3 regions of the Nocardioides aurantiacus genome follow, and region 3 is predicted to be linked to each of the others. Evidence: riboswitches for the same ligand, from Rfam matches in the RefSeq annotation. Region 3 holds a riboswitch; each other region holds the start of a gene.
The links. A riboswitch is a leader RNA that binds a small molecule or an ion and turns the genes downstream of it on or off. The one in region 3 is predicted to bind cyclic di-AMP.

Region 1: it holds a riboswitch for cyclic di-AMP, as region 3 does, so the genes downstream of both, EDD33_RS18620 (C40 family peptidase) here and EDD33_RS04880 (transglycosylase family protein) in region 3, are expected to answer to the same signal.
Region 2: it holds a riboswitch for cyclic di-AMP, as region 3 does, so the genes downstream of both, EDD33_RS06390 (C40 family peptidase) here and EDD33_RS04880 (transglycosylase family protein) in region 3, are expected to answer to the same signal.

The regions. Positions count from the first base shown of each region.
Region 1 is NZ_RKHO01000001.1:3,843,972-3,847,232, forward strand. Features, by position in the region: gene EDD33_RS18610 (iron-containing alcohol dehydrogenase) at 1-690, opposite strand, end outside; gene EDD33_RS18615 (pyridoxamine 5'-phosphate oxidase family protein) at 959-1,462, shown strand; cyclic di-AMP (ydaO/yuaA leader) riboswitch at 1,502-1,694, shown strand; gene EDD33_RS18620 (C40 family peptidase) at 1,681-2,187, shown strand; gene EDD33_RS18625 (hypothetical protein) at 2,208-2,636, shown strand; gene EDD33_RS18630 (PPOX class F420-dependent oxidoreductase) at 2,735-3,142, opposite strand; gene EDD33_RS18635 (DUF429 domain-containing protein) at 3,175-3,261, shown strand, end outside.
Region 2 is NZ_RKHO01000001.1:1,337,303-1,340,563, reverse strand. Features, by position in the region: gene EDD33_RS06395 (hypothetical protein) at 1-271, opposite strand, end outside; gene EDD33_RS06390 (C40 family peptidase) at 336-1,364, opposite strand; cyclic di-AMP (ydaO/yuaA leader) riboswitch at 1,377-1,558, opposite strand; gene EDD33_RS06385 (hypothetical protein) at 1,663-1,869, opposite strand; gene EDD33_RS06380 (DEDD exonuclease domain-containing protein) at 2,047-3,261, shown strand, end outside.
Region 3 is NZ_RKHO01000001.1:1,019,847-1,023,107, reverse strand. Features, by position in the region: gene EDD33_RS04885 (MMPL family transporter) at 1-1,608, shown strand, start outside; cyclic di-AMP (ydaO/yuaA leader) riboswitch at 1,773-1,913, shown strand; gene EDD33_RS04880 (transglycosylase family protein) at 1,915-2,244, shown strand; gene EDD33_RS04875 (hypothetical protein) at 2,283-3,261, opposite strand, start outside.

The sequences.
Region 1 (3,261 bases), 2.8 Mb from region 3:
GGCCAGCGAGACGTAGGACTCGATGCCGTGGGTGAGGGCGTCGAGCCCGGTCGCGGCGTTGAGCGCCTCGGGCATGGTGGTGAGCAGCCGCGGGTCGGTCAGCGAGATGTCGGGCACCAGCGCCCGGCCCATCACGGTGACCTTCACCGAGCGCTCGGTGTCGGTGACGATGCAGAACTGCGAGACGTCGGCGCCGGTGCCCGAGGTGCTGGGGATCATCAGCATCGGCGGGATCGGTCGGGTCACCTGGTCGACGCCGGCGTAGTCGAGGATGTCGCCGTCGTTGCTCGACAGGATCGCGACGCCCTTGGCGGCGTCGATGCACGAGCCCCCGCCGAGCGCGATGATGACGTCGCAGCCGCGGTCGACGTACCACGCGTGGGCAGCCCGGACCTCGTGGTCCTTGGGGTTGGGCGTGAGGTCGTGCCAGACCTGGGGGTCCAGGCGCGCGTCGCGGAGGTGGCCGAGCAGCAGGTCGACCCAGCCGGCCTCGATGACGCCCGGGTCGGTGACGACCAGCGGTCGCCTGGCGCCCAGCCGGGCGGCGGCGAAGCCGGCCTCGGCCAGTGCACCGACGCCGAAGACGACCTCGGGCGCGTGGAACTTCACGACCGCACCGAGCGCGGCGTCCCCGTCGGGGTCGCGCGGCACCCCGGGACCGAGGTCGGCGGTGCTGGCGAGGAGGCTCACGACTGCGTCCAATCTGAGGTGGCGCCGAGGCTACCCCCGCACCCGGCGCCGGGGGGAGTGCTCGGGTCAGCGTCCGGCCCGTGGGCTGCAGGTGGTGGAGACCGGGGCGCCCACAGGGTAGGCGTGACCCCCGTCACCAGTCCCTCTCCGATCGGACGGGCGCCCCACGGTCCGTCCGCGCCTCGGGCGGCCCTGACTAGCGTGGACCGCGTACGACGCACCGCAGCCGACCGACCCCGGTCGGTCACCGACCCCCGGGAGGGACCCCATGAGCGACCGCACCGAGCACGACGAGCAGGCACTGCAGCAGGAGAAGGTCGTGGAGATGATGCGCAGCGACCGGTTCTGCATGCTGACCTCGGTCGGCGACGAGGGCCGGCTGCAGTCGCACCCGATGACCCCCCAGGAGGTCACCGACGAGGGCGACGTCTGGTTCTTCATCGACACCACCAGCCACCACGCGGACAACATCCGCGCCGAGAAGCGGGTCAACCTGGCCTTCGCCGACGGCTCGACGTGGCTCTCGGTGGCCGGGCACGGCGACGTGCGCGACGACCGGGCCAAGGTCGAGGAGCTGTGGAACCCGATGGTCGCGGCGTGGTTCCCCGACGGCAAGGACTCCCCGGGGGTCGGGCTGCTGCACGTCGAGACCGACTCCGCGCAGTACTGGGACAGCCCCGGCGGCGGCCGCGTCGCCAGCGCCCTGTCCTTCGTGAAGACCCGGATCACCGGAGGTCGTCCGGCCGGCACGTCGGAAACCGTGGACCTTTAAACCAAACGGCACTACTCTCGTCTGGCTATCGCACCTCTCCCCCGGGATTCGCCGAGTCCTGCCCGTCCGGGGGCGACCCTCCGTCAGTCATGGGCAGGAGTGGGGGAACCACACGTTCCACGCAGCCGTCGCCAACCAGGCGTCGGGTGCTCGGGGTGAAGTCGCCGTGAGGCGGCGGAGCACTTTCCAGCTCCAACCCGACAGCTCACCTCACAGGCGTGGGAAAGGTCCTCATGTCCTCGCACGCCCTGCCGCGCCCGCACCACCCCCGCGCCCTCGCCCAGCTGCTCGTGATGATGGTGCTCGCCGCCGGCCTCGTGCTGGCCGGCCCCGCCGGTGACGCGTCCGCCGCGTCGACCACCAAGGTCCGCAACGCGACCAACATCGCCCTGAACCAGAAGGGCGACCCCTACCGCTACGGCGCCGCGGGGCCCGGTGCCTTCGACTGTTCCGGGCTCATCTACTACAGCTACCGCAAGGCCGGCATCTCGGTGCCGCGCACGTCGGGCCAGCAGGCGGCCCACGCCCGTCGCATCGCCAAGGGCAACATGCGCCGCGGCGACCTGATGTTCTTCCACAACGGCGGCCGGGTCTACCACGCCGCGATCTTCCTGGGCTGGAAGGACGGCCGGGCGCAGCTCCTGCACTCCCCCCGGAGCGGCAGCCGCGTCCACGTCACGCGGACCTGGACGACACAGTGGTTCGGAGGCACCCTCCGCGGCTGAACGGGCCTACGCTTCGGCGCATGACCACCCAGCACCTCGGCCGGCCGCTCGACACCGACGTCGCCGACGAGGAGCAGGAGTCGCGCACGCAGCTCGACGGCCTCTTCGAGGCCTCGCCGGCGTCCTCGTCGCACACCTCCGCCGCGGCGGTCCTCGCGTTCGTCGCGGGGACCGCCGCGGTGCTGCTGTCCCCCTTCTCGCTCCACCTCGGTCTGGCCGTGGTCCTGGCCGTGGTCGCGCTGGTCGCCTCCGTGGTCGGGCTGGCCCGGGCCAGCCGGCCCGGGACCGCCGGCACCGTGCTCGCCTCGCTCGGCATGGTCGCGGCGCTGGCGACCGCCGCCGTCGTCGGGCTCCGGTACGCCGGCATCGACACCGCCGTGGCCGATGGGCTGGGCCCGGCGCTGCGCGACGCCTCCGAGGCGCTGACCGCGCTCTTCCCCCGGCCCTGACGCCCTGCCCGGGAGGACCGCGGCGTTCGTCACCCACCCGTCCCCCGAGGAGCGCGATGCGGCTGCACCCGTCGGGGCAGCACGGCACGGCGTGAGGCTCAGGCGGGACTGAGCGCCAGCGCGACCCGCTGGGGCTCGCGGCCCCGGCGCGCGATCCGCTCCACGATCCCGAAGACCCGGAACTCCCAGCGGTAGCGCTCGCGCAGCCGGTGCTCCACCGCCGCCACCCGCGCCGGGTCGTCGCTGACGCTCGCACGGGCCTCGACCGTGGGCGCGCCCTCGGCCACGCGACCGCGCCGGTCGCAGGGACGCAGCGTCACCCGGCCGTCGCGGCGCAGCCGCTTCACCTTGCCGCTGCCGGCCGGCGTCCACACCGCGAGGCCCTCGGCGCCGTCGGGGACGAGCCAGACCGGGGTGGCCACGCCCTCGCCGTTGCGGCGGAAGGTGGTCAGCGAGACGAACCGCTCGTCGGCGAGGTCGCGCAGGGTGGTCGTCGGGGTGGTCACCGCCCCAGCGTGACAGGTGCGAGGCTGGGTCCATGTTCCACATCGGTGTCGACCTGGCCTGGGGACGTCGGCAGCCGACCGGTGTCGCCGTGCTCGACGACGAGGGTCGGCTGGTGCAG
Region 2 (3,261 bases), 320 kb from region 3:
GCGCCTGGGCGTTGTCCCAGGCGGCACCCACGACCTCGGCGCCCGACGGGGCCGCGAGGGCCGTGGCGGCACCCCGTCGGTCGCCGTCGAGGGCGGCGACGAGTCCGTCCAGGGCGCGCTGCGCCTGGTCGGCGCTCAGCGAGGCACCCTGCTGGGCGCGAGGCGGCTCCAGGTCCACCTCCTGCTCGCAGGCGCTCAGCGAGAGGGCTCCGAGGACGGCGACCAGCACCGCGGCGACCAGGGTGCGCCACCGGCGCGGTGGGTTCCGCACGCCGCCGGAGCGCACGACGCCGCCCGCCCCACGAGGGGGACGGGCGGCGTCGGCGTGGCGTCGGTCAGCCAGGGCGGACCGCGCCGGAGTAGGGCATGTCGTGCAGACCCGAGACCTGGACACCGGAACCGGGGTTCAGCGCGTTGACGACCTGGCCGTTGCCGACGTAGAGGCCGACGTGGCTGATCGGGCTGTAGTAGAAGACGAGGTCACCGGGCTGCAGCTCACTCTCGGAGACGGGCGTGCCCGCAGCGTACTGGGCTCCCGAGTTGTGCGGCAGCGAGACGCCCTGCGTCGCCCACGCGGCCATGGTGAGCCCCGAGCAGTCGAAGGAGCTGGGACCGGAGGCACCCCAGACGTAGGCCTTGCCGACCTGCGCCATGGCGTAGGAGACCGCGGAGCTCGCGGACCCGTCGGGCGCCGCCGGAGCCGCCGGAGCAGCCGCTGCCTGCTCGGCCTCGCGCTCCTCCCGGCGCTCGGCGAGCTCGGCCTCGAGGGCGTCGACCTTGCCCTGGGCCCGGTCGACCGCACCGGCGGCCGTGGCCTCCCGGGCGGCGAGCTTCTTGGCGGTGGCCCGCTGGTCCACGAGGGCCTGGCGGACCTGCGCGCGACGCTGGGTGAGCTGCTGGGCGGTGGCCTGGGACCGCGCCACCTGCTCGATGCGACCGTCGGTGTCCTCGGACACGACGCTCACGTTGCTGAGCAGCACCTCGGAGTCGGCCGGGAGCGAGGTCGCGCTCGGGGCGGTGCTGCCGCCGGAGACCTGGTGCTCGGCGAGCACGTCGGTCGCCACCTGCTCGCGCACGGTCTCCGCGAGGGTCTTCGCGCGCACGATGCGCTTGGTGAGGGTCTTGACGCGCTTGGTGCTGGTCGTCACCCGGGTCTGTGCCCGGTCGTGACGTCGATCGGCGGCGGCTGCCGCCGGGGCCACGTCGTCGACCGCGGCCTGCGCGGCGTCGATGCGGGACTTGAGCCTGTCGTCGGGGGCCGCGGTGGCGGGAGCGGCCTGGACGACGCCGAGGCCGGTGAGGCCCAGGGCGAGGGCCGCTCCTACTGTTGCGCGGGCATGGGGGTACTTCCAACCGTCGTTCACGAGCGGCCGGTCTCCTCTTTGTCTCAACGCCTACCAGGTGAGCTGACGGGTTCGGGCCCAAAGAACGCCCTACCAGGTGCGTGACGGCACGATCGGTGCTGTCGGCGCCTGGATTCACCCCAGGAACATGGGTCCCCGGCTCCGGCCACCCCTCTCCCCCCAGGAGACGAGTCCGGACTCGGCGCGGCCGGCGTGGGCACCCGGTCGGTGCCCGCTGACGACGGCCAACAGCGCTCGACACTAGGTCAGGCCCGCTGGCACTCCAAGTCGAGACCGTGGACGGACGGTGTGGCGTTGTTCACGCGGACTCGATCTCGGGGCCGCTCACGGGCGTCACCATCCGCAGCGGCGGCACGAGCCCGGATCCCGCCAGGACCTCGAGCGCGTGGGCCTCCTCGGCGTCGAAGCCGAGCTCGGGAGGCGGGCCCAGGAGCACCGTCACCACGCAGTCGTGGCAGGCCAGGCCACGCACCAGGCAGGTGTCGCAGTCGATGTGGACGCTCATCGGGGTCTCCTTGCAGAGCGGGGGAAGGCCGGTCACGAGCACTCCAGCACCCGCCACCGACAACCCGGGCCGGCACACCTCCGCCCGTCCCGTCGGCACGCTCCGACCGTCCGTCGCGACGCCACGCCGGGCCGGCCCTCCACGGCCTTGTCGGTGCCCCCGCCTAGCGTCCCTCCCATGAGCAGGTGGGACAGCCAGATGAGCTTCGACGAGCTCGGTCGTCCCCTGCGCGAGACCACCTTCTGCGTCGTCGACCTCGAGACCACCGGCGGGTCCGCCAAGCAGGGGTCGATGATCACCGAGATCGGCGCGGTCAAGGTCCGCGGGGGCGAGGTGCTCGGCGAGTTCCAGACCCTGGTCAACCCGCACGCCGCCATCCCTCCGTTCATCGCGGTCCTCACCGGCATCACCAACTCGATGGTGGCCACCGCGCCGTCCATCGAGTCGGCGCTGCCGTCGTTCCTGGAGTTCGCGCACGGCTGCGTCCTCGTCGCGCACAACGCGCCCTTCGACGTGGGCTTCCTCCAGCACTTCGCGGCCCAGCAGGGGCGTCCGTGGCCACGCTTCGAGGTGCTGGACACCGCGCGCCTCGCACGCCGGGTGATCACCCGTGACGACGCCCCCAACTGCAAGCTCAGCTCGCTCGCGGTGGCCTTCGGGTCCGCCACCACGCCCGACCACCGGGCCCTGTCCGACGCCCGGGCCACCGTCGACGTCCTGCACGGCCTGATGGAGCGCCTCGGGGGGCTGGGCGTGCACACGCTGGAGGAGCTGAGCACGTTCAGCTCCCGCGTCAGCCCCACGGTGCGCCGCAAGCGTCACCTGGCCGAGCACCTGCCGCACGCCCCCGGTGTCTACCTGTTCCGCGACGACCGCGACGAGGTCCTCTACGTCGGCACCTCCCGCGACCTCCGCACCCGGGTGCGGTCCTACTTCACCGCCTCGGAGTCCCGGGCGCGGATGGGCGAGATGGTCAACCTGGCCGGCTCGGTCGACCACGTCGAGTGCGCCACGCCGCTCGAGGCGGGGGTCCGCGAGCTCCGCCTGATCGCCGCCCACCGGCCGCGCTACAACCGTCGCAGCCGTCGCCCCGACAAGGTCACCTGGCTCAAGCTCACCGTGGAGCCGTGGCCCCGGCTGTCCCTGGTCCGCAAGGTCGCCGACGACGGCGCCGACTACCTCGGCCCCTTCTCCTCGCGCCGGACCGCCGAGCGCTGCCTGGCCGCGCTCCACGAGAGCTTCCCGGTGCGGCAGTGCACCGACCGGCTGCCCCTGACGCCGACGCGCACCCCGTGCGTGCTGGCCGAGATGCAGCGCTGCCTGTCCCCCTGCGACGGCAGCGTCGACGTGGACACCTACGCCCACGAGGTGGCCCGGCTGCGCGACGCGCTG
Region 3 (3,261 bases):
CTGCCCATCCTGACCGCGCTGATCGGCGTCGCCCTGGGCATCCTCGGCATCAGCATCGCCACGGCACTGACCACCATCGGCACCACCACCCCGATCCTGGCCACGATGATCGGCCTGGCGGTCGGCATCGACTACACGCTGTTCATCCTGGCCCGCTACCGCACGGAGCTGCGGCGTACCGACGACCGGCGGGCCGCCGTCGGCATCGCGGTCGGCACCGCGGGCTCGGCCGTGGTGTTCGCCGGCCTGACCGTGCTGATCGCGCTCGGCGCGCTGAGCATCGTGGGGATCCCGTTCCTGACCTCGATGGGTCTCGCGGCCGCCGGCACGGTGTTCCTCGCCGTGCTGGTCGCCCTCACCCTGCTGCCGGCCCTGCTCGGCATGTTGGGCGGCAAGGCCTTCGCGGGGCGGGTGCGACGCCGCGAGGACAAGCGCGACGCCCACGGCCTCGCCGTCAACAACGGCGTCCGCTGGGCCCGGCTCGTCGGGCGTGCCCCGGTCGTCGTGGTGCTGCTGGTCGTGGTCGGCCTCGGCGCGCTCGCCGTGCCCCTGCAGAGCCTCCAGCTCTCGCTGCCGACCGACTCCACCTCCGCCGTCGACACCACCCAGCGCAAGGCCTCCGACCTGGTCAGCGAGGCCTTCGGCCCCGGTCGTGAAGCACCGCTGCTGCTGGTCGTCGACGCCCGCCGCACCCCCGGCCAGCAGTCGGCGCAGCAGGCCTTCGGCGACGTCGTCGCCTGGGCCGCCGGGCAGGACGGCGTCGCCAACGCCCAGGTCGTCGCCACCAGCGGCGACGGGGTCGGTGCGCAGGTGCTCGTCACCCCCCAGGGCGGCCCGTCGGACCAGGGCACGCTCGACCTGCTCGACCGGTTGCGCAGCGACCAGTCCGACATCGAGGCCGAGACCGGCACCCGGCTGGGCGTCACCGGCATCACCGCCATCCAGACCGACGTCTCCGAGCGGCTCACCGAGGCACTGCCGATCTACCTCGCCGTCGTGGTCGGCCTGGCGTTCCTGCTGCTGATGCTCGTCTTCCGGTCGCTCCTGGTGCCGCTGACCGCGACCCTGGGCTTCCTGCTCTCGGTGCTCGCCACGCTCGGCGCCACCGTCCTGGTCTTCCAGGAGGGCGCGCTCGGTCTGGTCGAGGGCCAGCCGCTGGTCAGCTTCATGCCGATCATCGTCATCGGCATCGTGTTCGGGCTGGCGATGGACTACCAGGTGTTCCTGGTGACCCGGATGCGCGAGGCGTTCGTGCACGGGATGTCGGCCCGGGAGGCGGTCGTCGACGGGTTCCGCAACAGCGCCCGTGTCGTCGCCGCGGCGGCCACGATCATGATCTCGGTCTTCGCCGCCTTCGTGCTGCAGGACGACCCGCTGATCCAGTCCATCGGGTTCGCCCTCGCCGCCGCGGTGTTCTTCGACGCCTTCGTGGTGCGGATGGCGCTGATCCCGGCCGTGATGTACCTCCTCGGCGACAAGGCCTGGTGGCTCCCCCGCTGGATCGCGCGGGTGCTCCCCGAGGTCGACGTGGAGGGCGAGCGGCTGCAGCGGCCGACCGCGACGAGCCGCGAGGCCGCCCCCGAGCGCGACCTGGCCCCCACGCCCTGACGCGCGTCCCCGGGCAGGCTCGGCACGGCACCGGACTAGTAGGTCGGTGCCGTGCCGAACCACCCGCCCGGGTCAGCGACAACCCCGTTCACCCGGGGTTAGGGTGCGTTGTCCCGCGTCGCGGGGCGTCCCCCCGTGACCGCCGAGTCCTGTCCGCGCGGGGGTGTCACACGAACCTTTCGGACAGGAGCGGGGAACCCAGGTTTCCCGGACCGCACCGCGGTCCTCGGGGTGAAGTCACGACAGTGACCGGGCTCCCCGGCCCGAACCCGACAGCTAACCTCGCAGGCGCGTGGAGGAACCCTCATGCGCAAGCTCGTCCTGTCGCTGCTCGCTGCCTTCGTCCTGGCGCTCCCGGTGCTCACCGGTCCCGCCGCCGAGGCCGCGACCGCGCGCACCTGGAACCGGATGGCCCACTGCGAGTCGACCAGCCGGTGGCACGTCAACACCGGCAACGGCTACTACGGCGGTCTGCAGATCAGCCCCCGCACCTGGCGTGCCTTCGGCGGCAAGAAGTTCGCCCGGCTGCCCCACCGCGCCACCAAGGTCGAGCAGATCCGCGTGGCCGAGCGGATCAAGCGCAACCAGGGCTGGGGCGCGTGGCCCCACTGCTCGCGCGCCATCGGCGTCCGCTGACCTGACCTGCCGGTGAGGCCCGTCCGTCCGGGCGGGCCTCAGCCGCGGGCGGCGCCGTACCCCAGCAGCGCGGCCAGCCCGAGCGCGCTGCGCGGGGCGTAGGCCGTGCGCCACAACCCGCCGTGGCACGCGGCGTACGCCTCGTCCTGCCAGGGCTGCTCGTGGCGCGGGCCGCCCTGCGTGTGCAGGTCGTGCACCAGCAGCGCGGCCATCAGCACGTTGGAGGTCGCCGGCTCGAAGACCTCCACGCCGAAGCGGTGCGCCCCGGCGTACGCCGCCGCGAGGGCCCGGTTCTTGACCACCGAGCGGGTGCGGGTCGGGGGCGCCACGTTCATCGACACCGTGACCCCGTCGTGGCGCGCGACCGTGGCGCGCCAGCGCTGCACGCGCTTGGCGAGGGCGTAGTTGGGCCCCTGCTGCGGGACCAGCGAGTCGTTGACGCCCGGGTCGGAGCCGGCGACGTACTGCCGCCGGAGCAGCCGCCCGCCCGACAGGGTCCGCAGCGGCCGGCCCAGCGTCTTGGAGCGGCCCGACCGGCTCTCGTAGGACGCCGTCGACTGTTCCACGGCCTCCTTCGGCACCACGAACACGTCGGTCGGGGTGGCCAGGAAGCCCAGGGCCGTGTCGCCGCGGTCGGCCAGCAGCCGCCGGCTGAGGTCGTCCACGGCGGTGCTCACCCGGGTGTTGGTCGCGCCGTCGGCGTAGACGTAGTTGCCGACCACGAGCGTGCCCGGCTGCTCGGCCAGCCACCGCTCGATCGCCGGCACCTGCGCCAGCAGGTCGAGACCGGCCACGTCGTCGAGGGCGCGACCGTCGTCGTCGTGCAGGGTCGGGACCACGACGGTGCCGGACCCGTTGCGGGCCAGGGTCAGGACGCGCTGCCAGATGTCGGGTCGGGGCAGGTCGACGGCGGCGACCCGGGCGCCCCACCGCACCAGGGAGGGCAGCGGGCCCATCTCGGCGCCGGCGCCGAGGACGGCGACGGTGTGTCCCTCGAGGCGGAGCCAGTCGGGGTTG